2 linked regions of the Leisingera sp. NJS204 genome follow. The protein of the gene in region 1 binds, or shares a complex with, the protein of each later gene. Links are inferred from orthologs where the notes say so. Each region holds a gene or a part of one and is shown in the gene's direction. Other genes may lie near its edges. The genes, in order: ETW24_RS12465 and dnaG.

Region 1 (15,095 bases):
TGACCTATGTGCGCAAGAAGCCCAAGGGCTATGGCAAAAACGCCCGCATCGAGGGCGCGATGAGCGAAGGCGAACGGGTGCTGCTGGTCGAGGATCTGACCACCGATGGCGGATCGAAGCTGTCGTTTGTCGATGCGATCCGCGAGACCGGCGCCAGCTGCGGCCACACCGCAGTGATTTTCTATTACGACATCTTCCCGGAAACCACCAAGACCCTCGGCGATCACGGGGTGGAACTGCACTATCTGTGCACTTGGTGGGATGTGCTGGCCGAAGCCCGCGCGCAAGGCGCGTTCAGCACCGAGACGCTGGATGAGGTGGAAACCTTCCTGAAGGATCCGCGCGCCTGGCAGGACGCGCATAAATCCGCTTAACGCCAGGGAAAGCGTTACGGGGCGGCCTGTGGACAAAGCCGCCTCGAATCATATTCTGCGCCAATTGAAATGCAGATATAGACTTCTTCCCAGATCGCACCACATCATATAGTCTGCATAGGGCAGGCATACTGGCCTTTCCGGTAAACAGCCCACAGGCCCCGTGCGGATATCCACAAGGGATCCACAGAGATTCCCAGATAGGAGAAACGCCCTTGGCGCCCTATAAGGCGGGCTTAGTGACGAGAGCAGTGATGAACGAAATTACCCCTTTCGACGGCGATATGCCGCCTCCGGCCCCGATGCCGGAACCTGCCGCACCGCAATCTGCGATGCCGGACAATGAACTGCCGCATTCGGTGGAGGCGGAACAGCAGCTCTTGGGCGCGATCCTGACCAACAACGAGGTCTATGACAAGATCGCGCTGATCATCGACTCGTCGCATTTCTATGATCCGGTGCATGCCCGGATCTATGAAGTGGCCGCGGCGCGGATTTCCAAGAACGCGCTGGCCTCGCCAGTGACGCTGAAGGCGTTCCTGGAAGACCACGAAGGGCTGAAGGAGCTGGGCGGTCCGGCCTATCTGGCCAAACTGGCCGGCGCGTCGATCTCGGCCTTTGCGGTGCGGGATTACGCACAGATGATCTACGACCTGGCGATCCGGCGCGAGCTGATCGCCCTGGGCCACAGCATTGCAGAAAAGGCGCGCCGCGTTGACGTGGCATCAGAACCTAAAGAGCAGATCGTTGAGGCAGAACAATCGCTGTATCAGCTGGCCGAGCAGGGCCAGACCGAAAGCGGTTTCAAGTCGTTCCTGAAAGCCGTCACAGAAGCGGTTAATGTGACCAACGAGGCGTATCAGCGGGGTGGCGGCATGGCCGGCATCTCGACGGGCCTGATGGACCTCGACAAACAACTTGGCGGCCTGCATCCCTCGGACCTTCTGATCCTCGCGGGCCGCCCCTCTATGGGGAAGACGTCGCTGGCGACCAACATCGCCTTTAACGTCGCCAAGGCCTATAAACGCGGGATAAAACCCGACGGTTCGGAGGGCGCACTGGACGGCGGCGTGGTTGGCTTCTTCAGCCTCGAGATGAGCGCCGAGCAGCTGGCCGGGCGTATTCTGGCGGAAGCGTCTGAGATTTCATCGCACAAGATCCGCCAGGGCGACATGACCGAAGGCGAATTCCGCCGCTTTGTGCAGGCGGCCAAGGATCTGGAAAGCTGCCCGCTGTTCATTGACGACACGCCTGCAATTCCGATTTCGCAGCTGGCCGCACGGGCACGCCGCCTGAAACGGACGCATGGGCTGGACCTCCTGGTGATCGACTATCTGCAGCTGTGCCGCGGCATGGCCGAAAACCGGGTGAACGAGATTGCCGAAATCTCGATGGGGATGAAGGCGATTGCCAAGGAATTGAACATCCCGGTGATCGCGCTGTCGCAGCTGTCGCGTCAGGTGGAGAACCGCGAAGACAAGCGCCCGCAGCTGTCGGACCTGCGGGAATCCGGCTCGATCGAGCAGGACGCAGACGTGGTGATGTTTGTGTTCCGAGAGGAATATTACAAGGAACGGGAAAAGCCGGGCGACCACGAGCTGGACAGGATGGAAGAGTGGAAACAGGCGATGGAGAGCCTGCACGGCAAGGCGGATGTCATTGTCGGCAAACAGCGCCACGGCCCCATCGGCACCGTGACCCTGACATTCGAGGCGCAATTCACCCGCTTTGGCAACCTGGCCAAAGCCTGGCAGCAGGGGCAGGAAGACTACTGATCCCGGCCGGTTTGGACCGGTGTCCGGTCTACCTGTGCCAGGGCCTGGCAGGTAACAGGATTGTCAGTGCCCCGGCACCAGCCCGGTCCGCTCCCCCCCGCTGGACCGGGCTTATTTGTTTGATGGCGGCGGAGCTCTGCCGCCATTACGGTTTTTCCCACTTGACCTGCGGTCTCCCCATGTCATGAACACCGCATGAGCACGGCAAGATTGACAATCAACCTGGATGCGCTGGCCACCAACTGGCGGAATCTGGATGCGCTGACCACCTGCGAAACCGCAGCCGTGGTCAAGGCGAACGGCTATGGCCTGGATGCGGGCCGCGTCGGCAAGGCGCTGGCCAAGGCGGGCGCGCGCAATTTCTTTGTGGCGGCGGCGGAAGAAGGCGGCGCGTTGCGCCGTGCGCTTGGCCCCGGCCCCGGTATTTCGGTGTTTTCCGGCCATATGGCGGGTGACGCCAAGCTGTTGAAGGATTTCCAGCTGACGCCGATGCTGAACTCATTGGACCAGATGCTGCGCCATTTCGAGGCCCTGCCGGGCCATGCCTTCGGGGTGCAGCTGGACAGCGGCATGAACCGGCTGGGGATGGAGTATAGCGAATGGGCAGCGGTGGCCGAGATCGCCCTGGGCCAGAATCCGGTTCTGCTGATGTCGCATCTGGCCTGCGCCGATGAGCCCGGCCACGCGATGAACGCGCAGCAATTGCAAACCTTCCGCGATATGACCGACGGGCTGGAGATCCCCCGCTCGCTGGCCGCCACCGGCGGCATGCTGCTGGGGGCGGAATACCATTTCGACCTTTGCCGCCCCGGTATCGGGCTATATGGCGGGCTGCCGTTCAAGGACGCGCTGCCGGTTGTGCAGCTGGACCTTCCCGTCATTCAGCTGCGCGATCTGGAGCCGGGTGAGACTGCCGGTTACGGCAACAGCTGGACAGCCAAGCGCCCCAGCCGCATCGCCACCGTCGCCGCGGGCTATGCCGACGGGCTGCACCGGGCGATGGGCAATGGCGGCATCCAGGTTTTTGCGGGCCGCACCCCCTGCCCGGTCGTAGGCAGGGTCTCGATGGATCTGATAACCGTGGACGTGACCGATCTGGCTGAGGTGCCTGAGGCGCTGTCGATCCTCAATGAGCAGCAGACCGTGGACACGCTGGCCGATGCGGCCGGCACCATCGGCTATGAGATCCTGACCTCTACCGGTCACCGCTATGCACGGACTTATCAGGGATGAACCCTATTGCCCTTCTGGCCCGGCTGGGCCGCACCGCATTGGCCGGGCTGTCTGCTATTGGCCGCGCCGCACTGTTTGCGCTGCGCGCCTTCAGCCATATGGTCCGCCCGCCCTACTACCCGCGCGAGCTGCTGCAGGCGCTTTTGAACATCGGCTGGCTGTCGCTGCCGGTTGTCGGTCTGACAGCGATCTTCACCGGCGGCGCGCTGGCGCTGCAAATCTATGCCGGCGGCGCGCGCTTTAATGCCGAGGCGGTGGTGCCGCAGATCGTCGCCATCGGCATGGTGCGCGAGCTGGGCCCGGTGCTGGTCGGGCTGATGATCGCGGCACGGGTAACCTCATCCATCGCGGCGGAGATCGCCACCATGAAGGTGACCGAGCAGATCGACGCGCTGGTCACACTTTCGACCCATCCGATGAAATACCTGGTCGCACCCCGCGTGCTGGCGGCGCTGATCACCGTGCCGGTGCTGGTGGGGGTCGGCGACATTATCGGCATCATGGGCGGCTATACGGTGGCGGTGCAGAACCTCGGTTTCAATTCGGCGGCCTACCTGAAGAACACCGTAGATTTCCTGGAGCCGCTCGACATCATCTCCTCTCTGGTCAAGGGCGCCGCCTTTGGCACCATCGCGGCGATGATGGGCTGCTATTACGGCATGCAATCGGGCCGCGGCGCCCAGGGCGTGGGCCGCGCCACCAAGGGGTCTGTTGAATCCGCTGCAGTGCTGATACTGGCCGCCAACTTTGTTCTGACAGGGGTGTTCTTCTCGCTATGATCCGGACATGCGGGACACTCGCGTTAGCAGTCGTTCTGGCTGGCTGTGCTCAGCCGGAATATAGAATTGTGCGAGATAGCACTTTCAGCTCAAAAGCCCCTGCAGGTGTGAACGACGCCCGCCTCCGTTCAGTCGCCTTTGAAAAGTTGCACGGTTCCACTCGTTCTCAGGCCATTTCCTTCCTAGTGGAAGATGGCTTTCATTGCTCAAACGCAACTTGCACGTACGTCGCTAACTACAAGCGCAGCACTGCGGAAATCTGGTTTGGCCTCATCCCGCCCGGAGAGAAAGTGCTTGATGACCGGTATGCCTCCTAAATCACATATCAGGTCCAAGTTCTCAACGATGCCGTTCAAAGCCTTGAAGATGTCAGCGCGGATTTTCGCTTGGAACGAGGAAAAGTGCCATGGCATCGCAGCCCCCGCCCCACGGATTTTGAGGTGATCAATGATTAGAATGGAAAACGTTCGCAAATCCTTTGGCGACAATGCTGTGCTGAACGGCATGAACCTGGAGATCCCCAAGGGCACCTCGATGGTGATCATCGGCGGCTCCGGCACCGGAAAATCGGTGGCGCTGAAAAGCGTGCTGGGGCTGATCACCCCGGACTCAGGCGAGATCTATGTCGATGGCAGGCCGTCCGGATCCGGCGACCGCGACAAGTTCCTGGCGCGGTTCGGGATGCTGTTTCAGGGCGGTGCGCTGTTTGACTCGCTGCCGGTCTGGCAGAATGTGGCCTTCCGCCTGCTGCGCGGCGCGCTGAAACGCCCGGCTGAGGAAGCCCGCGGGATTGCAATTGAAAAACTGCGCCGGGTGGGGCTGAAATCAGACGTCGCCGACCGCCTGCCCGCCGAGCTGTCAGGGGGCATGCAGAAACGCGTCGGCCTGGCCCGCGCCATTGCAGCCGAACCCGAGATCATCTTTTTCGACGAGCCGACCACCGGTCTGGACCCGATCATGTCCGGCGTGATCAACGACCTGATCCGCGAGATCGTGGTGGAGATGGGTGCGACCGCGATGACCATCACCCACGACATGACCTCGGTGCGCGCCATTGCCGACAATGTGGCGATGCTGCACGGCGGGGTGATCCAATGGACCGGCCCGGTGGCCGAGATGGACGCCTCGGGTGATCCCTATATGGAGCAATTCATCCACGGCCGCGCGGAGGGGCCGATCGAGGCGGTGAGGTAATGGACTTCGGGATCGCATTTTGGTTTATTATCTTTCCTGCTTGCTTCGTCGCAAGCACATGTCTGACGGTGACCTTTGGCAAACGGTTGCGCCGTCATACAAAATTGCAAAGAACAGGCCTTCTGGCGATATTCTTCGGTTGTCTACCGCTCGGCCTCGACCTTATCTACAGTCTGGCTTATTGGCTTCTGGAATTGGGCCCTGCCCCGCTTGCCAAGGCCGTAATCTCAACGACGCGGGCAGTCACCGTCGGCATTCCGCTTAACTTGGCACTCTCATTTTACGCACTGACAAAGTGGACGTTGCCCTGGCACAGCGCTTCCATCATTTTCTGCAACACAATTTTCGGTATGCTCGCTTTGCTCTTTTTTGATATTTTCTAGCATCTGCAAAAAGGCCAGTCGCTTCCCAACCGGCAGGGCCTCCCCTTTTTATTTCACAAACACTCCGGCGAGAGGCATCCTTAGCCTCCATATATGCTGCCGCTACGGTTTTCAGGCCACTTGCCCGCTTTTAAATCCGGCCCCGCACACACAATTCCAAATGGGATAGCAGAAACGAGCCGCCATGATCCTCCGCCTCCTCACCCTGTCGCTGCTGATCCTTTACCCCGTCGCATGGTTCGCGCCGCTGATGCGGGCGGGGCTGCTGCCGATCTTCGGCCTCAGCGAAATCTCGGTGCTTACGGGGCTGCAGTCCTTGTGGGGCAGTGATGCGGTGCTGGCGCTGATCGTGACATTTTTTGCGATCTTTGCGCCCTACCTCAAAACCATCGGGCTGGCGCTGGTGCAGTGGGATCTGCTGGACAGCAAGGTGCAGCCGGTCCTGCATGTGTTGGGCAAACTGGCAATGGCTGATGTTTTCCTCATCGCGCTTTACATCACGCTGGCCAAGGGGATCGGCCTCGCGACCATTGAGACCGCCTGGGGGTTGTACCTGTTCACGGCATGCATCCTGGCCTCGCTGGGGCTGGGGATGCTGACTGAACGCACTGCAAAGATTGGCAAAACACCGGACTGAAAGCTTGATCCGGCGCTGAACCGCTCCATTTCGTAGGGCCGAACACCTGTATCGCAGGGGTCCGGCATGCTGCGCCCGGTTGACGGGCGTCCCCCGCAGCCTGCCGGCCCTGCATCTGTTGCATTGCTGCTGGAGGGGGACCTATGTCCGGCGTTCAATCAATTCTGTTCACTGCCCAGACCGTATTCATGCGGCTGACGTTCCTGCTGATCTGCTTTGGCGCGCTGGCGGCACTTGCGGCCACCGGACTGTCGGCCACGGGCATCTGGCCCTGGCTCAGCCTGCAGGCCGGGGTTGGCGCTGAAATTTACCCGCAGGCCGGGATTGCCGCACAGATCACCCTGACGGCGCTGGCGGTTATGCTGGCTTTTTTCCTGCCTGCCAACGGGCGTATCCTGGCGCTGGAAACCTCGCACCGGCGGTTTTCGCTGCAGATGGAGGACGTGCTGCAGGCCTATCAGCTGGCCCATGCCGCCGACCGCGCCGGGATCTTTACCCTGGCATCAGAGTTCGACGCGGTGAAGGAGCGGCTCGCCTTTCTGCGGTCGCACCCCGATCTGGCCGGGCTGGAACCGCAGGTGCTGGAGGTGGCGTCGCAGATGAGCCAGGTCAGCCACGAGCTGGCAGAAACCTATTCCGACGCCAAAGTATCCCGCGCCCGGCTGTTTCTGCAGCAGCGCCAGGAGGAGCTGGAGACCTTCAAGGCACGGCTGGAAGATGCCCAGATCGTCATGCATGAGCTGCGCCAGTGGTCCCGCGATGTGGAGATCGAGGAAAGCATCGCCAAATCGCATCTGGGGCGGCTGCGCGGCGAGCTGTTCGAATTGCTGCCGGAACTGTCGGCGCAACTGCAAAGCCCGCCGGACGGGTCTGATCCGCATTCCGGCAGCGTCGTGCCGATCCAGCCGCCCCGCCGCGCGGACTGACGCGCTCTGCGCTCCTTGCGGAGGACGCGTCAAAGGGGCGCTGCCCCCGGCCCTTGGAGGCCTCCCCCGGGGTATTTTCAACCAAAAAGAAGCCCGCTTCTTCTGGCCCCAGATATCCCGGAGCGCGAGGCAGAGCCTCGCTTTTGCCGTGACAGCCCGCACCAACCGCACGTCAAGGTTCACGGCCCTTGAACAAAACAGAAACATCTGCCACTGATCCGGCATGGCAAAAACATCTTTCTCCTGCTCGGCCTGCGGCGCGAGCTTCTCCAAATGGTCGGGCCGCTGCGAAGGCTGCGGCGAGTGGAACACGATTTCCGAGGACAAGGGGCTCAGCTCCGGCCCCTCGAAGAAGTCGCTGGGCGTCAAACGCGGGCGCACCATCCCGCTGAGTGATCTTGCAACCCGCGAAACCCCGCCGCCGCGCGCCTGCTGCGGCGTGGGGGAACTGGACCGGGTGCTGGGCGGCGGCCTGGTGGCGGCCTCGGCCATTCTGGTCGGTGGCGATCCGGGGATCGGCAAATCCACCCTTTTGCTGCAAGCGGCGGCGCGGTTTGCCAAGGCCGGTGTCAAGACCATCTATGTCAGCGGCGAGGAAGCCAGCGCCCAGGTACGGATGCGGGCGCAGCGGCTGGGGCTGACGGATGCGCCGGTGCAGCTGGCTGCCGAGACCAACCTGCGTGATATTCTGACGACGCTGGAAGCGGAGAAGCCGCAACTTGCTATCATCGACTCCATCCAGACCATGTGGTCCGACCACGTGGACAGCGCGCCGGGGTCGGTCAGCCAGGTGCGGGCTGCTGCGCATGAGCTGACCACCTTTGCCAAACGCAACGGGGTGTCGATCATCATGGTCGGCCATGTCACCAAGGACGGCCAGATCGCCGGCCCCCGCGTTGTTGAGCATATGGTCGACACGGTGCTCTATTTCGAGGGTGAGCGCGGCCATCAGTTCCGCATCCTGCGGGCGGTCAAAAACCGCTTTGGCCCGGCGGATGAGATCGGCGTGTTTGAAATGACCGGCGGCGGGCTGGCTGAGGTCATCAACCCCTCGGCCCTGTTTCTGTCCGAACGCGGCGAACCGTCGCCCGGCTCAGTGGTGTTTGCAGGGATCGAGGGCACCAGGCCCGTTCTGGTCGAGATGCAGGCACTGATTGCGCCCTCGCCCCATTCGCAGCCGCGCCGCGCTGTTGTCGGCTGGGATTCATCGCGGCTGGCGATGATACTGGCTGTCCTGGAAGCGCGCTGCGGCATCCCGTTTGCAGGTCTGGATGTCTATCTGAACGTGGCGGGCGGCATGAAGATCTCGGAGCCTGCGGCAGACCTTGCGGTGGCCGCAGCGCTGCTGAGCGCGCGGGAAGACGTGGCTTTGCCCGCCGATACGGTGGTTTTCGGAGAAATTTCGCTATCCGGAGCCCTGCGCCCGGCCCCGCAGACCGAAAACCGGTTGAAAGAGGCGCAAAAACTTGGTTTCACGGCGGCGATTGCCCCTGGCGGCAGTAAAACTGTGTCCGTGAACGGTCTGAACTTGCGAAAGTCCAGCGATCTGGCCGGTTTTGTTGGCGAATTCTTCGGGGCCGGCTAAGGTCGCAAAAAATTTATCGCAGGCAAACGGGCGAGGGACATGGAAGGTTTCACAATCATCGACGGGGTCGTGGCCCTGGTCATCGTCGTATCGGCGCTGCTGGCCTATTCACGCGGCTTCGTACGCGAAGCGATGGCCATTGCAGGCTGGATCGCCGCGGGCGTGCTCGCCTTTATCTTTGCGCCGCAGGTGGAACCGCTAATGGCGGAAATTCCAGTGATCGGTGAATTCATCGCCGACAGCTGCGAATTGTCGATCATCGCGGCCTTTGCCGCGGTGTTTGCCCTGGCGCTGATCGTGGTCTCCTTCTTTACGCCGCTGTTTTCCACCCTGGTGCAGCGCTCTGCGCTTGGCGGGCTGGATCAGGGCACGGGTTTCTTCTTTGGCGTCTTGCGCGGCATTCTTTTGGTGGCGATTGCCTTCTTCCTCTACAATGTGGTGATGACCGGGCAGAGCTTCACAATCGTTGACGAAAGCCGTTCGGCCGAAGTGTTTGAGCGTTTGATCGGCAAGATTGAGGACCGCAACCCGGAGCAGGCATTGGGCTGGGTCACCGAGCAGTATGAAGCGCTGATCGGGTCCTGCGGTCAGTAATACCTAAGGATTACCACCTTAAGACAGATACGCGGGCGCCCCTTGGGCGCCCGTTTTGCTTTGAATTCAAAGCGTTCACACAGTTATCCACAAGCAGCCGGGCTGGATGGTTAACGAGATAATTGATGGTTAACGTCTTGTTAACCAAAAGGAATCACGTGCAGAGCGAGCAAAATCCGGATCATCAAACTTGCGGTAAATCTTAACAAATCCTCAGCCTGCCCCGTCAAACAGTTAACAATCCTCCTGAAATGGCGGCTTTTGTCCCGGAAAAATCGCGCCATCCCGAAATGCGACGCACGGCCGCCCCAATTTGGTCCCAATTCCGGGGCCTGATGGCTTCAACGGCAAAACGCCGGGCTAAGACGCTCAGAAGGGACGACACAATGCAGCTGGACCACACCACAGATTTTGCTGACTACCAGCCGGTTGATGTGCTGCTGCTGACCAATCCGCTGCCGCACACACTGTCTGCGGCCCCTGCCCCGAAACGCAACCGTATCCGCAGCGGCGGCTTTCTGCCCGCAACGCTGGTGGAGACCGAAGAAGGCTTTAAGCAGGCCCGAGACGTGAAGCCCGGCGACAAGGTGTTCACCTTTGACGGCGGCGCCCAGGAAGTGAAGGCGGTCCGCCACGCAGTGCCGCGCCTGACCACATGCATGCATGTCCCGGCCGGCGCCCTGGGCAACGATACCGACCTGATGCTGCCCTCGGACCAGAAAGTGGCGCTGGAAATGGACACTGCCGAGCGCCTGTTCGGCCTGCCGGTGGTGGTCACCAAGCTGATTGCTCTGACCGGTTACAAAGGCATCACCGCAGTTGCGCCCGAGCGTCTGGGCCGCATCCATTTCGAGTTTGAAGAAGAAGAGCTGGTCTGGGCCGAAAGCGGCATGCTGCTGCCCGCAGGCGATGTTGCTGAAGACTCGGCCTTTCACCAGCTGTCGCTTTCCGAGACCCGCCAGGTGCTGGCCAGCGACGAAGGCCGCGCCCTTTCAGCAACCGGTATGGGTGAAACTGACGCCCGTCTGCCGTCCCCGCTGGACAACCTGCTGGACCGTATTCTGGCAGCCTGATCACCGGGGCCAAGCCCCCAAGACTTTCCCTCCCCCCCTCGGGCCCGTCTTTGTGCGGGCCTTTTCTTTGCAGGACGCGGCCACCGGGCGGGAAGAACAGCATCCTGACCGCAGAACGCAACTGGCTGACAATCGGCCGCATACCGCACATAACCGGGAAAATGTTTCGCGCAGCAGCGTCATTTCAAAAAAAATTGCCCGGAATTTGAATGTGTGCCAGCATCAGCGCAGGCGCCGAGACGCATGACAGAACAAATGGCGCCCGTTTCAGGGAGGATTTGACGATGAATTTGCGGCCCGACCCCACATTCCATGCCACCCCCAGGCTAGCCATGGAAGCCCCGGCCGAGACGCTGGCTTTTACCCTTATGCTCAGCCCCGATGGTTCGCAGCCTGACGGGCTGGCGGTTGTCGATGTGGATCCGAACTCGGACAGCTACGGCGACATCGTGCATCAGCTGATCATGCCCAACAAGGGCGACGAATTTCATCATTTCGGCTGGAACGCCTGTTCTTCGGCGCTGTCGCCGCTGACCGGACACGCGTTTCTGGAGCGGCGCTATCTGATCATTCCCGGCATCCGCTCCAGCCGTATTTACGTGATTGACGTGAAGGAGCCGCGAGAGGCGAAGATCCACAAGATCATCGAACCCGAAGAACTGTTTGCCAAAACCGGCTATTCCCGCCCGCACACCATTCATTGCGGGCCTGAGGGCATCTATGTCTCAACCCTGGGCGGCGGCGGCGAAGACGGCACTGACGGGCCGCCGGGCATCTTTATCATGGATTGCGAGACTTTCGACATTCTGGGCCGTTATGAGATGGACCGGGGCGCGCAGGACAAGCATTATGACTTCTGGTGGAACCTGCCGCGCGATTACATGGTGAGCTCCGAATGGGGCCTGCCGCCGCAGTTTGAAAACGGCATCGTGGCCGAAGATCTGCTGAGCAACAAATACGGCCATTCGATCCATTTCTGGAATCTGCGTGAGCGCAAGAACGTGCAGACCATCGACCTGGGTGAAAACCACCAAATGGCGCTGGAAATCCGGCCCGCGCATGATCCGTCCAAAGATTATGGCTTTTGCGGCGTGGTGGTGGATACCACCAACCTGCAGGGCGCGATTTTCACCTGGTGGCAGAAGGATGACGGCACATTCGAGGCCAAGAAGACCATCACCATCGACCCGCGGCCCGAAAAACCCGAAAACCTGCCGCCGCTGCTGCAGGGGTTTGAGGCGGTGCCGCCGTTGGTCACCGATATCGACCTGAGCCTGGATGACAAATACCTGTATGTGGCCTGCTGGGGGCTGGGGGAAATGCATCAGTATGATGTTTCTGACCCGATGAACCCCAAGCTGGCCGGCAAGGTAGAATTGGGCGGTATTGCCCGCGGCGCCAAGCATCCGAACGGCAAGGGCTTTGCCTATGGGCCGCAGATGGTTGAGATCAGCCGCGACGGCAAGCGGGTCTATTGGACCAATTCGCTTTATTCCACCTGGGACGACCAGTTCTATCCTGATGACGAAGGCGGCCAGATGGTGATGGCCAACGTGGGTGACGGCGGCGGGCTGGAATTGGATAAAGATTTCTATATCGACTTCCCCAAAGGCTACCGCAGCCATCAGATCCGGCTGGAGGGGGGCGACTGCTCTACCGACAGTTTCTGCTATCCCTCCGTCTGACGGGTGACGGAACTCTCAACGGCGGCGGCCCTGTGGTGGGCCGTCGTTGCCTCGGGGCTTTATCACGGGGTGAACCCGGGGATGGGATGGCCGCTGGCGGTCTCTTCTGCGTTGATGGAGCGCCGCAAAACCAGCCTGTTCAAGGCGCTGCTGGCGCTGGCCTTTGGCCATCTTCTGGCAATGACTGCGATCCTGCTGCCGTTTTCGGCGCTGCTGTGGCTGACGGAATGGCATGTGGAAATCCGCATCGGTGCGGCCTGTCTGGTGATTGCGCTGGGGGGGTATCTGCTGATCAACCGACGACATCCCCGCTTTCTGGCGCGGGTGCCGCCGTCGCGGCTGGCGCTGTGGTCGTTTCTGGCAGCGATGGCGCATGGCGCCGGGCTGATGCTGGTGCCGGTCTATCTGGGTCTTTGCGGCCCGGACGAAAGTGCAGGCCACGCCGCCGCCTTTACGCTGATGGGCCGCAATGCCGGTATCGCCGTCACCGTGGCCCTGGCCCATACCCTTGCCATGACCGCAGCCGGCGGCGCGCTGGCGCTTGGCGTTTACCACTGGCTGGGGCTGAAGTTCCTGTCCAAGGGCTGGTTCAACCTGGATCTGGTCTGGGCGCTGAGCCTTATTCTGGTGGGGGCTGTTTCATTGCTGACGCTGCATTGATGCCGCCGCCGGGAACATCCCTCCCCGTCCCCGTTGCCGCGGTGCGGCATCGGATTTGTGATCCTTTGATGACAGCCGCGGCGAAAGGCACTATGTGAGGGCCGGAACAGGAAACGGATTCGGAGCCACACCGCCTTGCCGCTGCTGCAGACGCTGCCCGCCTGCCCTTGTGGATCTGACCTGACGCGCATGGCGCCGGGATTTGGAGACGCATTCGGCGCCTTGGCTCCGGCCGGTTTGCCGGTATGGCCGCTTGGCGCGGCTGGGTCAGCCGGATTGGCGCAAGCGACGCAAAATGCGCTAGACTGCCATCCGAGCCGCTTCCTTCAGCAACCGAACAGCAAAGCCTAAGTGGGATTGGAGCCAGCCAATGTGCGGGATTTTGGGGATCGCAAGCCGGGACACAGATGTCTTTGCGGAGATATATGACGGGCTGTTGATGCTGCAGCACCGCGGCCAGGACGCCTCGGGGATTGTGACCTACACCGGTGAGTTCTTTCGCGAGCGCAAGGAAAACGGCCTGGTCAAGGATGTGTTCGGCCCGCAGGATGCCGACACCCTGACCGGCAAGACCGGCATCGGCCATGTCCGCTATCCCACCGCGGGCTCGCTGAGTGCGGCCGAAGCGCAGCCGTTCTTTGTGAACGCGCCTTATGGCATCTATCTGGTTCACAACGGCAATATCACCAATACCGCCGAGCAGCGCGAAAAGGTGACCGGTAAGTACAGCCGCCATCTGCGCACCACGTCCGATTCCGAAATCATGCTGAACGTGCTGGCCGACAAGGTGGCTGACGCGATCAAGGTCAATGGCAACGCCGAGCCGGTCCGCAACATCTTTGCCGGTGTGAAGATGACCATGGAGCGGATCCAGGGCGCCTATTCGGTGCTGTGCATGATCGCCGGTGTCGGCATGCTGGCGTTCCGCGACCCCAATGGCATCCGCCCGCTGTCCGTGGGCAGACGCCCGGCACAAAGCGGCGGCGAGGATTTCTGCTTTGCCTCCGAAGACGTGGCGTTCGGCATCAACGGGTTTGAAAAGATCCGCGACGTAAAGCCGGGCGAGGCCATTCTGGTTGATCTGGACGGCAACATGCACAGCTTCCAGGCGGTCGAGGGCAAGCTGACCCCCTGTATTTTCGAATATGTCTATCTGGCGCGGCCTGATTCGATGATGGACGGTGTGTCGGTCTACAAAACCCAGCTGCGCATGGGCCAAGCGCTGGCCAAGCAGATCCAGGACGCGGGACTGGAAATCGACAGCATCATCCCGGTACCTGATTCGGCGCGCCCCGTGGCGCTGGAAGTCGCCAACTCCACCGGTATCCGCTACCGCGAAGGGCTGGTGAAGAACCGCTATGTGGGCCGGACCTTTATCATGCCGGGCCAGGCAGAACGCCAGAAGTCGGTGCGCCGCAAGCTGAATGCCATCCCGCTGGAGTTCAAGGGCCGCAACGTGCTGCTGATCGACGATTCCATTGTGCGCGGCAACACGATTAAAAAGATCGTGCAAATGTGCCGCGATGCGGGCGCCAAGAAGGTCTATATCGCCTCTGCCTCACCGCCGGTGAAATACCCGAACGTCTATGGCATCGACATGCCGACCAAGCACGAGCTGATCGCAAACGGCCTCAGCATCGACGAAATCCGCGAAGAGCTGGGCGCCGATGCGCTGTTCTACCAAAAGCTCGACGACCTGATCTGGGCGGCGCAGGAAGGCAACCCGGACATCCAGGGCTTTGACTGCTCCTGCTTTGACGGCAACTACATCACCGGGGTGACAGCTGAATACCTGGATGCGCTGGAAGGCAGCAGCCGGGTCAGCGCCAAGATCCAGGACATGCCGGCCCCCGGCGCCTCCTGGAACGCCTCTAAACTGGCAACCGGCTGAGGCTGGCGTCCCCGCGTTCCATGGGGGTTTGAACTTCCGGCCTCATCCGCGTATGAGGGCCGCCAACAGTGCATGGGGAGGCGCTGGCCGTGACGGCCCGCGCCTTTTCCTATGCTTCCAGATGAAAGGCCGCCTTTTGGACGCGCATCTTGCCCGCATGCTGACCTCTCCGCGCCAGTGCCGCTGCTGCGGCGCTACCTTTGCGCAACTGCTGAGCCTCAGCTGCGACCGGCCCGACATCTGTTCCGAGGATATGGAGGTGGAGGACAACTCTGCTGTGCTGGCCACCCGCGGCGATATTCTGAC
Region 2 (15,131 bases), 260 kb from region 1 along the record:
GCGGTCCTTCAGCGGCACGCCTTCTTGTTCGGACAACCGCAGCCAATGGTCCTGATAGCCATGGATATGGATCAGCGTCTGGTCGAACAGCTGGTCCACGGACCGCATCCGTCCTGCCAGCTGCGGCTGCGCCACGGGGATCACGGTCTCAGCTGAAAGCAGATGCGCACGGCGGCCGAACCAGCCGGATGGCCCGAGCCGCAGGTCGATATCCACGTCCTCGTCCTGGGTGCTGTCGGCCCAGACGGCAGAGATAAGCCGGATGCGGATATGCGGATTGGCGGCGTGGAACACCCCCAGCCGCGGCGCCACCCATAGGACAGCAGTCGAGACCGGTGCCCGTATCGTCACCGTGCGGGTCTGCGCATGCCCCAGCAGCCCGCGGGTGGAATACGCGATGTCGGTCAGCGCCTGCGCCACCGAAGGGTAATAGGCATGGCCCAGCTCTGTCAGTTCCAGATGGCGCGACCGGCGGGTAAAAAAAGTGATGCCAAAGCTTTTCTCCAGGCTGCGCACCTGATGGCTGACGGCGGCCTGGGTCAGCCCCAGCTCCTCTGCCGCAGCGGTGAAGCTTTTCAGACGGGCGGCGGCCTCAAACGCGCGCAGCCAGACGAGATTGGGCAGGTCGGACATTAGTGCTGCAAATTTTCCTAGGGTCAGACCGCTTTATTATTCGTTTTAATTTTGGCGGAGGTCAAGCTAGCCATATCGCAAAGACATACCCCGGGAGGAGACATTCGACATGGCGACGGACATGAAAGTCGGCTTTATCGGCCTTGGCAACGTTGGCGGCAAACTGGCCGGCAGCCTGGTGCGCAACGGTCTGGACGTGACCGTGCACGATCTGGATGCGGATCTGGTGCAGTCCTTTGTGGCGCGCGGTGCCAAAGCAGGCGGCAGCCCGGCGCAAATGATGCAGGATTGCGATGCGGTCATCACCTGCCTGCCAAGCCCGGCGGCATCCGATGCGGTGGTCACCGAGATGCTACCGCATGTGCAGCCCGGCAAGGTCTGGATGGAAATGTCCACCACCGATGTGGCTGAGGTAAAGCGCTTGGGCGCCTTGATTGCCGAACGCGGCGGTCAGCCGGTCGACTGCCCTGTGTCCGGCGGCTGCCATCGGGCTGACACCGGTAATATATCGATCTATGCGGGCTGCGAGCGCGCGACGTTCGACCGTATTCTGCCGATCCTGACAACCATGGGGCGCCGCATTCTGCACGTGGGCGAGGTCGGCAATTCGTCGGTTCTGAAAGTGATGACCAACTATCTGGCCAATATCAACATGCTGGCGGTCTGCGAGGCGCTGACGGTGATGAAGGCCAGCGGCATGGATCTGGGCATGACGTTTGAGGCGATTTCGATGTCGTCGGGCACCTCTTTTGCGCATGAGACCGAAAGCCAGCTGATCCTGTCCGGATCACGCAATGTGAACTTCACCATGGATCTGGTGATGAAGGACATCGGCCTGTTCCAGACCCTGGCGGACCGCAGCAATGTGCCGCTGGAGCTGTCGCCGCTGATGATCGAGATGATGAAGGACGGCCAGCGCCGTTATGGCGAGCGGGCGCAGTCCGACCGGATGATCGAGCGTCTGGAAGAGGCCACCGGCCTCTCCGTCACCGCGCCGGGTTTCCCGCAGGAATTGATTGACGACGAACCGGAAGAGCCGGGCTATGAGGTGGTCGTGCGCCGCGCTGCTGCGGAATAAGTTTCCCCGCTTGCACGGCCGCATCCAGCCCCTGCTCCGGCGGGGGCTGTTTTCTTTGGCAAATCCGGTTTATGCCGGCGCAGCAGCAAGGGGAGCAGCGGATGAGCAATGAGGTCCTGGCCACAATAGAAGCCTCCGGCGGGCGGCGGATCATGGGCACGGCGATGCTGGGATTGACCGGCTGCCTGCTGCTTTATGTCGCCTTCGCGGCGCCGCCGTCTCCGGCATGGCTGGTGTTTCTGCTGGCGGTTGGCGCAGCGGCACTGTGGCTGGCGGTGCGGATGTGGCAGGCAACCGTGCACCGGATCGAGCTGACAGCAGAGGAGCTGCGCTGTTCAAATGGCCAGCTGATTGCCAGGGTTGAAGATATCAAAGCCATCGACCGCGGCTTTTTTGCCTTTAAGCCGTCCAACGGGTTTTTGATCCGGACCGGTGCGCAAGGCTCCAGGATCTGGATGCCCGGGCTGTGGTGGCGGTCGGGCCGCCGGATCGGCATTGGCGGGGTAACGCCGGGATCGCAAGGCAAGGCGATGTCGGAAATCCTGGCGGCGATGATGGCGCAGCGCGGCCAATAAGGCCGCGCTTCTGGCTCAGTCGGTACTTTCACCGCCATCATTGTGGCTGCCGGAACCGGTGGCGCTGCCTTCGAAAACGACAAGCGGGGCAAAACGCGGGCGGGTGAAGATGAAATTGTCCAGGTTCAGCGTCGGCAGGCCGACATTGAAGGCAGGCTCCATCTCGTTGAAGGTCTCCACCAGAATGACCCGTTCCTGATCCGGCATGTCCGGAAGTTTGCCGGCGACAGTGTTGATGGTGGTGTCAGTCCATGTGATATCGGACGTGCCGCGGACTTCGGACCAATCTACATAGTATTTGGCGTCATCGTCGTCCCAGCGAACCACTGAAACCCGAAGGCCAAGCTGTGAATCCTGCCGGATCAGGAGTTGCGCCATTTCGTACATGCTGTCGATATAGTCGTCGTTGATCGCCGTTGTTTCACGCGAGATCAGGTCTGAGATGGTGTAAGCAGCTTTGAGATTGACACTGTCGCGGCGGAAGGCGTCAAAGAACGTGTAGATGGAGGCAAACAGGGCCAATAACAGGGGGGCATAGAGTGCGAATTCGACCGATACGCTCCCCTCGGTTCTGCAGCGGAAGATGCGCAGATTGCGGGGCAGGGCTTGGCCGGAAAATTTCGGTATCAGGGCAGTCAGCATGGCTCACCTCGGTTCCTGAACAAATGCGGATGCGGCGGTCAGGCTGATCCGGCCGTCATCATCCTTGGATAGGCTTTGTCCCAATCCCCAGGTTGGCAGGATGGGCTTAAACTTCATGCAGGCACGGATCAGCATCAGCTCATTGGATTGCCCATGTTCGAAGGTTACGTCTGGGTTCACTTCTTCGATCCGGTTGATGCAATCCGGATCTGGATCAATCCCTGTCCAATTGAACGGGTCGGCTCGCACCATTTCAAGCTTCAGAGATGACGCGCAGTCGTCTATGAACCCGGAAAGTTCGCAGATTTCGTCGCGGATTTGCGCGTGGTCTTTATTGGCGCCGGTATTCAGGCGAATGTCACGCACAGTCAGGTCCAGGGCGCGTTCCAGCTGCGAGTGGCGCAGATTGATCAGCCCCAGCTCCACGGTCGACATCAGTGCCAGCAGGAAGGCGGGGATGACGATGGCGAACTCAACAGAGGCGTTGCCATCGTCGTGTGCCCTGAACCGGCGCAGTTTTTGTGTGATGCAGCGGATCATTGGGTCAGCCTCAATTGGCGGATTGAGGTTGCGATGGAGGCAAAGGCATCGGCGATCTCCAGGCCTTGCACGTCAAAATAATGGGAGTCAGAACTGGCGCAGTCCTGCAGCACCGCCACCCCGTTGCTGGGCGCCTCAAAGCCGATAGTGTAGACGATGATGCCCTGATCCTTGGCGGCTTCGCAGATGCTGCGGGTGCGGGTGTTCTTTTCCGAGTTGCCGTAGGAGTCGTAAACGCCGTAATACCACTCGCTGCGGGCGGAAGATGTGCCCATCCAGTCGGCGTAGATATATTTGTACAGATATTTGAGCGGCGTCTGCGCGAACAAATCGGAATAGGAGAGCCGGACCGGCGTGCCGCTTTCGGTTGTGTAACCATAACAGTAGCCATTATAAGAGTTGGTGCAGACTGTGTCGTTCCCGGCACCGAACGGATGGTCCTGCCAGCCGCCGCCATTGTGCCAGTAATAGCTGCCGGTCGATGGCCTGAGTGTTGAGTAAACGCCACTGCCGGGACTCGTTTCCGTATACCAGACGTAGGAGTCGCCCTCGCGATGGTCGCTTTCGACATAGTACTGCGAGGTGTTCTGGCCATCTGTCATCAGCACGATCACTTTGACGGTATCCGAGTCTGTGTATTCCGAGGGACGGGTTGAGAAATCACTTGGAATAGACGCATCCGGACCGGCGGTCAGGGCGTTTATCGCGGGCCGGGCTGAAGGATCCAGCAGGGTCGTACCCCATTTCATCCCAATGTCGATGGAGGTGTTGCCGCCACCCCAAAGACCATCGATGAAGGCTTTGAGAGCTGCGGCATCCTTCTGAAAGGGAAGGATCGCCCGGGAGCTATCCGAAGCGGCAACGCAGACAGGGGATTGAACCAAATCGCCGTTATCGCGCCGGTCATTGCTGGACCAGGGCGAGAAATGCATTGTTTGCTCCAGCGGTGCGGTGGTGGACAGGCTGGTTGTGCTGAAATCCGAGCCATCAAAGTTCACGCAATACGAATAGTCGTGCAACTCGTCCAAAGCGTATTGGCCGATCAGGTTTTCCGGGACCGAAACTTGGGTGGCGTAAGGCACGATTGAGATCGACATTTTGCCATCGGTGGTGTTTGCCACCATGGTGTCGATGAAATCCTTGGCCGCAGCCTTCAGATTGGTCAGGCGGCTGTTACGGGTCATCGAACCGGATACGTCCAGTACCAGTGAAATTTCCAGACCGTCGATGCTCTCTTCAGCTCGGGAGGTGGCATATAGCGGCATTTCATCGACACCGGCGAAACCCAGCATGTGGGTGGGAAAGGTTGTGTCGATCGTGGCCTGCACTTTCTTGAAACCCAAGCCGGCTTCCCACCAGGGTGCCTGATAGTACTCCTGAAGACCGGATTTCGAGAGATAGTCCAGCACGACTGCATCAGGTAACTTCTCTTGATCCAGGTCCGCCGCTGCCAGTGCCGCCCGGTCAAGCGTGTACTGCAGCATGGTGCGGTCGCGTTCCATCCGCATCAGGTCCACGCCAATTCCGCCCACCGCAACCATAGCCAGGAAAGTACCGATCATCGGTTTGGCCAGAACACCATCTTCTTCCCGCAGGTAGGTTTGAGCACCGGCCAGACACCGCTGCATGAGCGGGCTGCTCAGCGCTGTGGACCCCTTGTGACGTCTATGCATTTAAACACCCCCCGCCGGTTCTTGAACAGATCAGCCCGGCTCTAGACGCGGAATTTACACATAATTAATGGCTGCCGAACGTGGCGGAATTGGGGCGGGTTTGCGCCGAAAAACATGTGATTGTAGTGATTTGGGGTTTCAATTGCCGGGTATCCTGCGGAGTTGTTGCAGTCTGCGGAACAATGGTTCCGGGCAAGCGGCGAATCGTGAGTCTTTCGCTAAAATGCGAATCTTTTTGGCAGGGAATGGTCAAAAAGGTCGCACTCCTTAATCTTCTCTGCATAGAGTGAAGGCATCATCGGCATCGAGTCGATGTTTGAGCACGGAGAAGATTTTAGATGAGCAGCCGCACAGAGCCGAGCTTCCGCGAGAGCGTGGACCTGATGTTTAACCGGGCCGTGTCCCTGATGGATTTGCCGCCGGGGCTGGAGGAAAAGATCCGGGTCTGCAACGCGACCTATACGGTACGGTTCGGGGTGCGCCTGCGTGGCGCCATGCATACATTCACCGGCTACCGCTCGGTCCATTCCGAACATATGGAGCCCGTCAAAGGCGGCATCCGTTATGCCACCGGTGTCAACCAGGACGAGGTCGAAGCGCTGGCGGCGCTGATGACCTATAAATGCGCCCTGGTGGAGGCGCCGTTCGGCGGCTCCAAGGGCGGGCTTTGCATTGATCCGCGCGAATATGAAGAGCACGAACTGGAATTGATCACCCGCCGCTTTGCCTATGAACTGGCCAAGCGCGACCTGATCCATCCCTCTCAGAACGTTCCAGCGCCCGACATGGGCACCGGCGAGCGTGAGATGGCCTGGATTGCGGACCAGTATGCGCGCATGAACACCACCGACATCAACGCCAAGGCCTGTGTCACCGGCAAGCCGCTGAATGCCGGCGGCATCTCGGGCCGGGTCGAGGCCACGGGCCGCGGCGTGCAATATGCGCTGCAGGAATTCTTCCGTTACGAGGAAGACAAGGCAGCAGCTGGCCTGAGCGGCAAGCTGGATGGCAAGCGGGTCATCGTTCAGGGGCTTGGCAACGTGGGCTATCACGCGGCCAAATTCCTGTCCGAGGAAGATGGTTCGCGGATCACCGGTATCATCGAACGGGACGGCGGATTGTCGAACCCCGATGGCCTGGACGTCGAGGCGGTGCGCAATTGGATCGTCAAGCATGGCGGCGTGGCTGGCTACCCGGATGCCCAGTATGTGGAAGACGGCGCGCTGCTGCTGGAAGAAGACTGCGACATCCTGATCCCGGCGGCGCTGGAGGGGGTGATCAACCTGTCCAACGCCGAACGCGTGAAGGCGCCGCTGATCATCGAGGCTGCAAACGGTCCGGTGACTGCCGGTGCGGATGACATTCTGCGCAAGAAAGGCACCGTGATCATTCCCGACATGTATGCCAACGCGGGCGGTGTGACGGTGTCATACTTCGAGTGGGTGAAGAACCTGTCCCACATCCGTTTCGGACGCATGCAGCGCCGCCAGGAAGAGGCGCGCCACCAGCTGGTGATCGACGAGCTGCAGCGTCTGGACGACGTGATGGGCAATACCTGGTCGATGTCGCCGAATTTCAAGGACAAGTACCTTAAGGGCGCGGGTGAGCTGGAACTTGTGCGCTCGGGCCTCGATGACACTATGCGGGTGGCCTACCAGTCGATGCGTGAGGTCTGGCACAGCCGGGACGATGTCACCGACCTTCGTACTGCCGCCTATCTGGTGTCGATCGACAAGGTCGCCAAAAGTTATCACGCCAAGGGTCTCTGACCAGCCAGCGGGCACTTTGATTAAAGCCGGGGCGGAGGGAAAACTCTCCGCCCCGTTTTTATTCGCTAGTGAATCGGAATACGTCACGACCTGTCGCAATTACTACTAGACACATGTGATTAGTTCGTGTGTTTTGCAGCGAAGCCGGGCTGGACTGCCGCAAATTGATCCTTGGGGCTATGAGCAGCAGGCGAAAGCGGGTAGCAATGCCGCCAGGGTCCGGGTCACCTTTTTTCCGGGCACCGGAAGTGATTTGACGGGGAGGGACGACATGCGGTTTTCGGGATGGCGTGTGCTCAAAGAGGGGCTCACCGGAAACAAGGGCTGGACGCCGCACTGGCGCGACCCCGCGCCCAAGTCCGAATATGACGTGGTGATCATCGGCGGCGGCGGCCACGGTCTGGCGACCGCCTATTACCTGGCCAAAGAACACGGCATTACCAATGTTGCAGTGCTGGAAAAGGGTTATCTCGGCGGCGGCAATGTGGGGCGCAACACCACAATCGTGCGCGCCAACTACTACCTGCCGGGCAATTCCGAGTTTTATTCCCACTCGCTGAAACTGTGGGAAGGGATGGAGCAGGACCTGAATTACAACGCGATGATGTCGCAGCGCGGCATCCTCAACCTCTACCACAATGACGGTCAGCGCGACGCCGCAGTGCGGCGGGGCAACGCGATCATCAACCAGGGTGATGATGCTGAGATCCTGAGCCGCGAACAGGTGCGCGCGCTGGCGCCGTTCCTGAATTTTGACAGCAACCGCTTCCCGATCATGGGCGGGCTGATGCAGCGCCGGGCGGGCACTGCGCGACATGACGCGGTGGCCTGGGGGTATGCCCGCGGTGCCGATATGCGCGGGGTGGATCTGATCCAGAACTGCGAAGTCACCGGCATCGACGTGGAGAACGGCAAGGTTGTTGGCGTGCAGACTGCACGCGGACCGATCCGGGCCAAGAAGGTGGCGCTGGCCGCTGCGGGGCGCTCCGGCCAGGTGGCGGCGATGGCGGGTCTGACCCTGCCGATTGAAAGCCACGTGCTGCAGGCCTTTGTTTCCGAAGGGCTGAAACCCATCGTGGATCATGTGATCACCTTTGCCGAAGGGCATCTCTACATCAGCCAGTCGGATAAGGGCGGGCTGGTGTTTGGCAGCTACCTGGATTTCTACAGCTCTTACGCCGCGCGGGGGAACCTGCCGATGGTGGAGCACACGATGGAGAGCTTTGTGGCGATGGTGCCGGCGGTCAGCAAGGCGCGGCTCTTGCGCAGCTGGGGCGGCATTATGGATATGACGCCGGATGGCTCGCCCATTATCGATCATTCGCCGGTTGGCGGCCTCTATCTGAATTGCGGCTGGTGTTACGGCGGCTTTAAGGCGACGCCGGCGTCAGGCCATGTCTATGCCCATCTGATCGCCACGGACCGCCCGCATGGGGCAGCAACCAAACTGAAGCTCGACCGTTTCCGCAGCGGTCATGGCCTGATGGATGAGGAGGGGACCGGTGCGCAGCATAACTTGCACTAAGCGTTTTGAATGCGCCGGGTTTGCCTCCGGCGGGAGTTTTTTCAGAAAGATGAAAGGGCGCTGGTCATGAGGATTGCCTGTCCGCTCTGCGGCGAAAGGGACCGCCGCGAATTCTATTACAAAGGTGCAGCAGTAGTGCGCCCGGCTGAAGGCGCTGGTCTGGATGCCTGGCACGAGTATGTGAACCTGCGGCAAAACCCGGCGGGACCGCTGGATGAGCTGTGGTATCACGAGATGGGCTGCAATTCCTGGCTGAAGGTCACTCGCAATACGTCGACCCATGAGATTCTGGCGGTGCAGCTGGCGTCCGAGGCCGGGCTGGGAGGTAAGGCATGAGACTTCCAGGCAAGGGGCTGAACCAGGGTGCGAAGCCGGTTACGTTCTCATTTAATGGCCGCCATCTGATGGGGCTGGAAGGGGACACGCTGGCCGCTGCCTTGCTGGCCAATGATGTGCATCTGATGGCGCGGTCGTTCAAATACCACCGTCCGCGCGGGGTGCTGACCGCGGGCAGCGAAGAGCCGAACGCACTGGTGACCACCGGCACCGGCGGCCAGCAGGATCCGAACGTCCGCGCGACCCAGCAAGAAATATTCGAGGGGCTGGAGGCGCGCAGCCAGAACTGCTGGCCCTCGGTCGAACGTGACGTGATGGCGGTCAATGACCTGGCGGCGCCGTTTTTTACTGCAGGGTTCTATTACAAGACTTTCATGTGGCCGGCTGCGTTCTGGGAAAAGCTCTATGAGCCGATGATCCGCAATGCGGCAGGGCTTGGTGCGCTGTCGGGCGAGGCGGATCAGGACCGGTACGAGAAAGCCTTTGCCTTTTGCGATGTGCTGGTGATCGGTTCGGGTCCTGCCGGGCTGATGGCGGCGCTGACTGCGGGCCGGGCCGGGGCCGATGTGATTTTGGCAGAGGAAGACAGCCGCATGGGCGGGCGTCTTTTGGCGGAACGCGAAGACGTCAGCGGCAAGCCGGGCCATGAGTGGGCCGCGGACGTGCTGGCTGAGCTTGAGGCGATGGACAATGTGCGGCTGATGACCCGCACTGCTGTCACCGGCGCCTATGATCAGGGCACTTATGGCGCGCTGGAGCGGGTTTCGCACCATTTGCCGCGGCGCCATTCGCTGAAAGGCAGCCACCTGCCGCGCGAATGCTTCTGGCGGATCGCTGCCAAACATGCGGTGCTGGCAGCAGGCGCGATCGAGCGTCCCGTGGCGTTCCGCAACAATGACCGGCCTGGCATCATGATGGCGGGCGCCGTGCGCGCCTATCTGAACCGCTGGGGTGTGGCGCCGGGGGAGCGGGTCACCGTCTTTGCCAACAACGATCAGGCGCACCGCACCGCACGCGACCTGCATGATGCAGGCGTCCACATCGCGGCGGTGATCGACAGCCGCCATGAGGCGCCGGACAGCGGCCCGTATCAGGTGATCAAGGGCGCGCAGGTTTGCGGTTCCGCCGGACGGCATCGGGTGGACAGCATCACTGTGCGCTCGGTCAAGGGCGAGGAGAAGATCCAGACCGACTGCCTGGCGATGTCCGGCGGCTGGAACCCTTCGGTGCATCTGACCTGCCACCTGAACAGCCGCCCCGTTTGGAAACGCGATGCGCTGGCCTTTGTTCCCGCAGAGGGCGCCGTGCCGGGGATGGTTACGGCGGGCGCCTGTAACGGTACGTTCTCCACCGCAGGCGCGCTGCGCGAAGGCGCGGATGCTGCGGCTAAGGTACTGGAAGCGCTGGGCCTGAAACCCGCTGCCGGTGATCTGCCGGATGCGGAGGATGATCCTTACCGTATTGCGGCGCTCTGGGCGGTGCCGGGCAAGGGCCGCGCCTGGCTCGATTTCCAGAACGACGTCACCGTCAAGGATGTGAAGCAGGCAGCGGTCGAGAATTTCCGCTCGGTCGAGCATATGAAGCGCTACACCACCCAAGGGATGGCAACCGATCAGGGCAAGAACTCAAACGTTGCAGCGCTGGCGGTGCTGGCGGATGCGACGGGGCGGACGATCCCCGAGACCGGCACCACCACCTTCCGGCCGCCGTTTGTGCCGGTGGCCATTGGTGCCATTGGGGCAGGGGCCACGGATGAGGGCTTTAAACCGCAGCGCTTCCTGACGTCGCACGGCGAGAGCGACACCCGCGGCGCGCATCAGCTGGAGGTCGGGCTGTGGTACCGCGCCGCCTATTATCCGAAGCCGGGGGAGACCAATTGGCGCCAGTCCTGCGACCGGGAAGTGACGTGCGTGCGCAATGCGGTGGGCATCTGCGATGTCTCCACCCTGGGCAAGATCGACATTCAGGGCGCCGATGCAGGCAAGTTCCTGGATCATCTTTATACCAACACCTTCAGCACGCTGAAAGTTGGCAAGGTCCGCTATGGGCTGATGCTGCGCGAAGACGGCTTTGTCATGGATGACGGCACCACCGCGCGGCTGGGTGAAAACCATTATGTCATGACCACCACAACCGCCGCCGCGGGGCAGGTGATGGCGCATATGGAGTATGTCAGCCAGGTGCTTCGTCCTGAATGGGACGTGCGGTTTACCTCGGTGACCGAGCAATGGGCACAGTTTGCCGTGGCCGGGCCAAAATCAAGGGAGCTGCTGAACGGGCTGATCGGCGAAGATGTGAATGGTGAAACCTGGCCGTTCATGGGCTGTGGCGAGGCGACTGTGCTGGGCGTTAAGGGGCGGCTGTTCCGGATCTCTTTCTCGGGCGAGCACGCCTATGAGGTGGCCGTTCCTGCGCGCTATGGTGAAAGCCTGTTCCGCGAGCTGCTGAAGCGGGCCGAGGCGATGGGCGGCGGTGCCTATGGGATGGAAGCGCTGAACGTGCTGCGGATCGAAAAGGGTCTGATCACCCATGCCGAGATCAACGGCACGGTGACCGCCATTGACCTGGGGCTGCAGGGAATGATGTCCAGGAAGAAGGATTTTCTGGGCAAGCCGATGTCCACCCGCGAGGGGCTGATGGCCGAGGACCGGATGCGCCTTGTGGGCCTGAAGCCGGTTGGTGCGGCTAAGGAGATCACTGCCGGGGCCCATCTGTTCACGCCGGGCGACCCGGTCGAGCGGATCTATGATCAGGGTTACGTGACCTCGGCCGGTTATTCGCCGGCGCTGGGGTGCCCGATTGGCCTGGCCTTTCTGAAAGAAGGACCGGAGCGGATCGGCGAAACTGTGCGTCTGGTTGACCACATGCGCGGTGTTGATACCCTGTGCGAAGTTGTGCCGCCTGTGTTCTTTGACCCCGAAGGAGGGCGTGCCCGTGGCTGAACTGATTGCAAAAAGTCCCTGTGAAGGACTGGTTCCGGCAACCATCGGCGGCATGAGCCTGACCGAGGAACATCCCGGTGCGATGTGGACCGTGGCCCCGTTCAAGGGCCAGCAGGAGGCGCTGAGCAAAGCGCTGGAAACGGCCCATGGCATGGCCTTCCCGGCGGCAAACCGTGCGACTGGCAAGGCCGGCAGCCGCGCGGTCTGGTTCGGGCGGGACATGGCATTGCTGATGGGGCTTGCGCCGGATGCCAAGCTAGCGGGGCACGCCGCGCTGACGGATCAGAGCGACGCCTGGGCCGTGGTGCGGCTGGAAGGCGCTGGCGCTGAGGACGTGCTGGCGCGGCTGGTGCCGGTTGATCTGCGGAACCAGGTGTTCAAGCGCGGCCATACTGCACGGACCGAGCTGAAGCACATGATGGCCTCGGTGACCCGCACCGGGCCGCAGGCGTTTCAGATCATGGTGTTCCGCTCGATGGCAAAAACGCTTGTGCATGATTTGAAAACAGCGATGGAAGCTGTCGCGGCGCGGGGGTAACCTTTGGGGATCACCAACTGATTCCCGGAGCGCATCTATGATCCGCATCGCCCTAGCAGCCGCCCTACTGGCGGCTCCGGCCTATGCTTCTGAAACCAAAGAACAAAGCTGCAAGTACCAGGGCCAAGTCATGGCCGCGGTGCAGCAGGCGCGGCTGGACCGGGTGAAACAGGAAGAGGTGGAGCAGGCGGTGCTGGACAGCGAACCGGACTGGCCTGAGACCTATTCCAAGGCGATTCCGCAGCTGACAAACCATGTCTATGCGATGAAACGGCGCGACCTGCGCGACGTTGATCTTGGTGCGGCCTTCGAGGAACAGTGCCTGCAGAACTGGGATCAGATCCAGGCGATGCAGAAACAGCTGAAGTCGAACTGATATGTCCCTGCCGCCCGGCTTTCTGGATGAATTGCGCACCCGAGTCAGTATCTCTGATGTTGTCGGGCGCAAGGTCATGTGGGATCAGCGCAAGTCGCAGCCGGGCAAGGGTGACTATTGGAGCCCGTGCCCCTTTCACCATGAAAAAACCGCATCCTTCCATGTAGAGGACCGCAAGGGGTTCTATTACTGCTTCGGCTGCCACGCCAAAGGCGACGCGCTGAAATTCATCCAGGAGACCGAGAACGTCGGTTTCATGGAGGCGGTGGAGATCCTGGCGCAAGAGGCTGGCATGGAAATGCCCAAGCGCGACCCGCGCGCGCAGGAAAAGCAGGACCGCAGGGCACTGCTGGCCGAAGTGATGGAGCAGGCGGTACAGTTCTTCCGCTTGCAGCTGAAAACCAACGCTGCCCATGACGCCCGTACATACTTGCAGCGCCGCGGCCTGACGCCGCCGGCGCTGGACCGCTGGGAAATCGGCTTTGCCCCTGATGGCTGGCAGGCCTTGTGGGACGGGTTGCGTGGCAAGAACGTGCCCGAGGATCTGATCATCGGCGCCGGGCTGGCCAAACCCTCGAACAAGGGCGGCAAGCCTTATGACACTTTCCGCAACCGGATCATGTTCCCGATCCGCGATGCGCGCGGCCGCGCAATTGCCTTTGGCGGCCGGGCGATGGACCCCAATGACAACGCCAAATACCTGAACTCGCCCGAGACCGAGCTGTTCGACAAGGGCCGCAGCCTGTATAACCACGGGCCCGCGCGGGCGGCTTCGGGGCGGGGGTCCTCGCTGGTCGTGGCTGAGGGCTATATGGATGTGATTGCGCTGGCCGAAGGCGGGTTTCAGTCGTCGGTGGCGCCGCTGGGCACTGCGATCACCGAAAACCAGCTGCAGATGCTGTGGCGGATGTCGGATGAGCCGATCATCGCGCTGGACGGCGACAAGGCGGGCATCCGCGCCGCCATGCGGCTGATTGATCTGGCGCTGCCCTTGCTAGAGGCCGGGAAATCCCTGCGCTTTGCCATCATGCCCGAAGGCAAGGACCCCGACGACCTGATCCGCAGTAAAGGCCCGGAGGCGGTGCAGGCGGTGCTGGATCAGGCGATGCCGATGGTCAAGCTGCTGTGGCAGCGCGAGACCGAGGGCAAAGTTTTCGACAGCCCCGAACGCAAGGCGTCGCTGGACAAATCCTTGCGCGAGAAGATCAAGCTGATCCGCGACCCGTCGATCCGCAAGCATTACGGCGAAGACGTCAAGGAGATGCGCTGGCAGCTGTTTCGCGGCAACCGCAGTAACCGCGACGGCGGCGACGGCGGTTTCCAGCAGCGCGGGTCCCGCAGCGGCGGCTTTCGCGATGGCAGCCGTCCGCCGTGGAAACCCGGCAAGGGCTTTGGCCCGATTCCGCAGCCGCGCGCAACCACCCGTGCCTCGCTGGTGGCAGGTGCCGAAGACGAGTTTTTTGCCGCCATGCGCGAAGCGGTGATCCTGGCCACGGCAATCACCACCCCGGCTGTGATCCCCGAATTCGAGACCAGCCTTGAGCGCCTGCAATGCGCCGATCCGGATCTGGCGGTGCTGCGGGATATGGTGCTGCGCTATGGCATCGGCGCGCCAGAGCGTCTGCGCGAAGAAATCGACTGGTCTTTGGGACCTCATGCCCTTGAAAACCTCTTTGGCCTTCGCCATGTCGCAATCACCCCCTGCCTGCGCAAACCCGGCGACACCGAACTGGCCAGCATGACCCTGGCCGAGGAGCTGGCAAAGCTTGAGGCGCGGCGCGGGCTGGACGCGGAACTGGCAGAGGCCGAAGAAGATCTGGACGGCCTTGCAGATGAGGCGCTGACCTGGCGGTTGCGGCAGGCAGCCGAGGCCAAGAACAAGGCAGTGCGCAGCGAGAATGAAGACCAGGCGCAGTATGATGTGGGCGAGAACGGCGCGCGGCTCAGCCGGGATGAGCGCGACGCGTTCGGCGCCCTTTTGGATCGGATCGGCTTTTCCGGTAAATGACACAGATTGCCTGATTCTGCGTTTTGCTAAGGAAGAGCACAGGAAAATTGGGTAAACGGGGTGACGAATCAGAGAATCGCGCTAATGATTCGCGCGACCCGAATCGCCCCGCAGCCCCTGAGTAGGAGCAATGAATGGCCGCCAAAGACACCGACGACCGCAAACCTGATGATCAGGACGCCGAAATCTCACTCGACATGAGCCAGACTCAGGTCAAGAAGATGATCGCGGAGGCCCGCGAGAAAGGCTACATCACCTACGATCAGCTCAATCAGGTTCTGCCGCCGGATCAGGTCAGTTCGGAACAGATCGAAGACGTGATGTCGATGCTCAGCGAAATGGGCATCAACATCATCGAGGACGAAGAGGCCGAAGAAGAAGAGAACAAGGGCACCACCGACCTTGTGACCACCGAAGGCCCGCGCGAGGTTGCGCTGGCCGGCGCCCAGGCTGAAAAGCTGGACCGCACCGATGACCCGGTGCGCATGTACCTGCG

Evidence for each region.
Region 2: the proteins of ETW24_RS12465 (region 1) and dnaG are in contact, whole or in part, in a crystal structure (PDB 2R6A), measured with the Geobacillus stearothermophilus proteins. The link is inferred for Leisingera sp. NJS204 from one-to-one orthologs. Residues at the interface, in WP_033016901.1 of Geobacillus stearothermophilus: Ser13, Glu15, Ala16, Gln18, Glu91, Leu92, Asp94, Ala95, Val96, Pro97, Thr98, Ala99, Ala100, Asn101, Tyr104, Tyr105, Ile108; in WP_049624496.1 of Geobacillus stearothermophilus: Lys456, Leu457, Leu458, Pro459, Ala460, Asn463, Ala464, Leu467, Leu535, Leu536, Ile537, Ala538, Gln544, Glu545, Asp548, Tyr549, His552.

The regions. Positions count from the first base shown.
Region 1 is NZ_CP035417.1:2,533,011-2,548,105, forward strand. The notes cover bases 1-2,888. They hold ETW24_RS12465 (replicative DNA helicase), read left to right. Parts: upstream 1-628; coding sequence 629-2,149; downstream 2,150-2,888. Other genes in these bases: ETW24_RS12460 (orotate phosphoribosyltransferase), read left to right, coding at 1-374; alr (alanine racemase), read left to right, coding at 2,345-2,888. In the rest of the region: more of alr, read left to right, coding at 2,889-3,382; ETW24_RS12475 (MlaE family ABC transporter permease), read left to right, coding at 3,379-4,161; ETW24_RS12480 (ABC transporter ATP-binding protein), read left to right, coding at 4,609-5,355; ETW24_RS12485 (hypothetical protein), read left to right, coding at 5,355-5,738; ETW24_RS12490 (paraquat-inducible protein A), read left to right, coding at 5,923-6,375; ETW24_RS12495 (DNA repair protein), read left to right, coding at 6,519-7,301; DNA repair protein RadA, read left to right, coding at 7,525-8,886; ETW24_RS12505 (CvpA family protein), read left to right, coding at 8,926-9,480; ETW24_RS12510 (Hint domain-containing protein), read left to right, coding at 9,867-10,553; ETW24_RS12515 (selenium-binding protein SBP56-related protein), read left to right, coding at 10,838-12,238; ETW24_RS12520 (hypothetical protein), read left to right, coding at 12,242-12,898; purF (amidophosphoribosyltransferase), read left to right, coding at 13,269-14,789; ETW24_RS12530 (DUF2199 domain-containing protein), read left to right, coding at 14,947-15,095. UniProt on the Escherichia coli protein: The main replicative DNA helicase, it participates in initiation and elongation during chromosome replication. Travels ahead of the DNA replisome, separating dsDNA into templates for DNA synthesis.
Region 2 is NZ_CP035417.1:2,793,325-2,808,455, reverse strand. What follows is about bases 12,208-15,131. They hold dnaG (DNA primase), read left to right. Parts: upstream 12,208-12,628; coding sequence 12,629-14,635; downstream 14,636-15,131. Other genes in these bases: rpoD (RNA polymerase sigma factor RpoD), read left to right, coding at 14,770-15,131; ETW24_RS13760 (hypothetical protein), read left to right, coding at 12,289-12,627; ETW24_RS13765 (sarcosine oxidase subunit gamma), read left to right, coding at 12,208-12,251. Also shown: ETW24_RS13815 (LysR substrate-binding domain-containing protein), read right to left, coding at 1-633; ETW24_RS13810 (NAD(P)-dependent oxidoreductase), read left to right, coding at 755-1,711; ETW24_RS13805 (hypothetical protein), read left to right, coding at 1,813-2,286; ETW24_RS13800 (pilus assembly protein), read right to left, coding at 2,302-2,928; ETW24_RS13795 (TadE/TadG family type IV pilus assembly protein), read right to left, coding at 2,932-3,468; ETW24_RS13790 (pilus assembly protein TadG-related protein), read right to left, coding at 3,465-5,096; ETW24_RS13785 (Glu/Leu/Phe/Val family dehydrogenase), read left to right, coding at 5,480-6,910; ETW24_RS13780 (sarcosine oxidase subunit beta family protein), read left to right, coding at 7,182-8,435; ETW24_RS13775 (sarcosine oxidase subunit delta), read left to right, coding at 8,502-8,771; ETW24_RS13770 (sarcosine oxidase subunit alpha family protein), read left to right, coding at 8,768-11,713; more of ETW24_RS13765, read left to right, coding at 11,706-12,207. UniProt on the Escherichia coli protein: RNA polymerase that catalyzes the synthesis of short RNA molecules used as primers for DNA polymerase during DNA replication.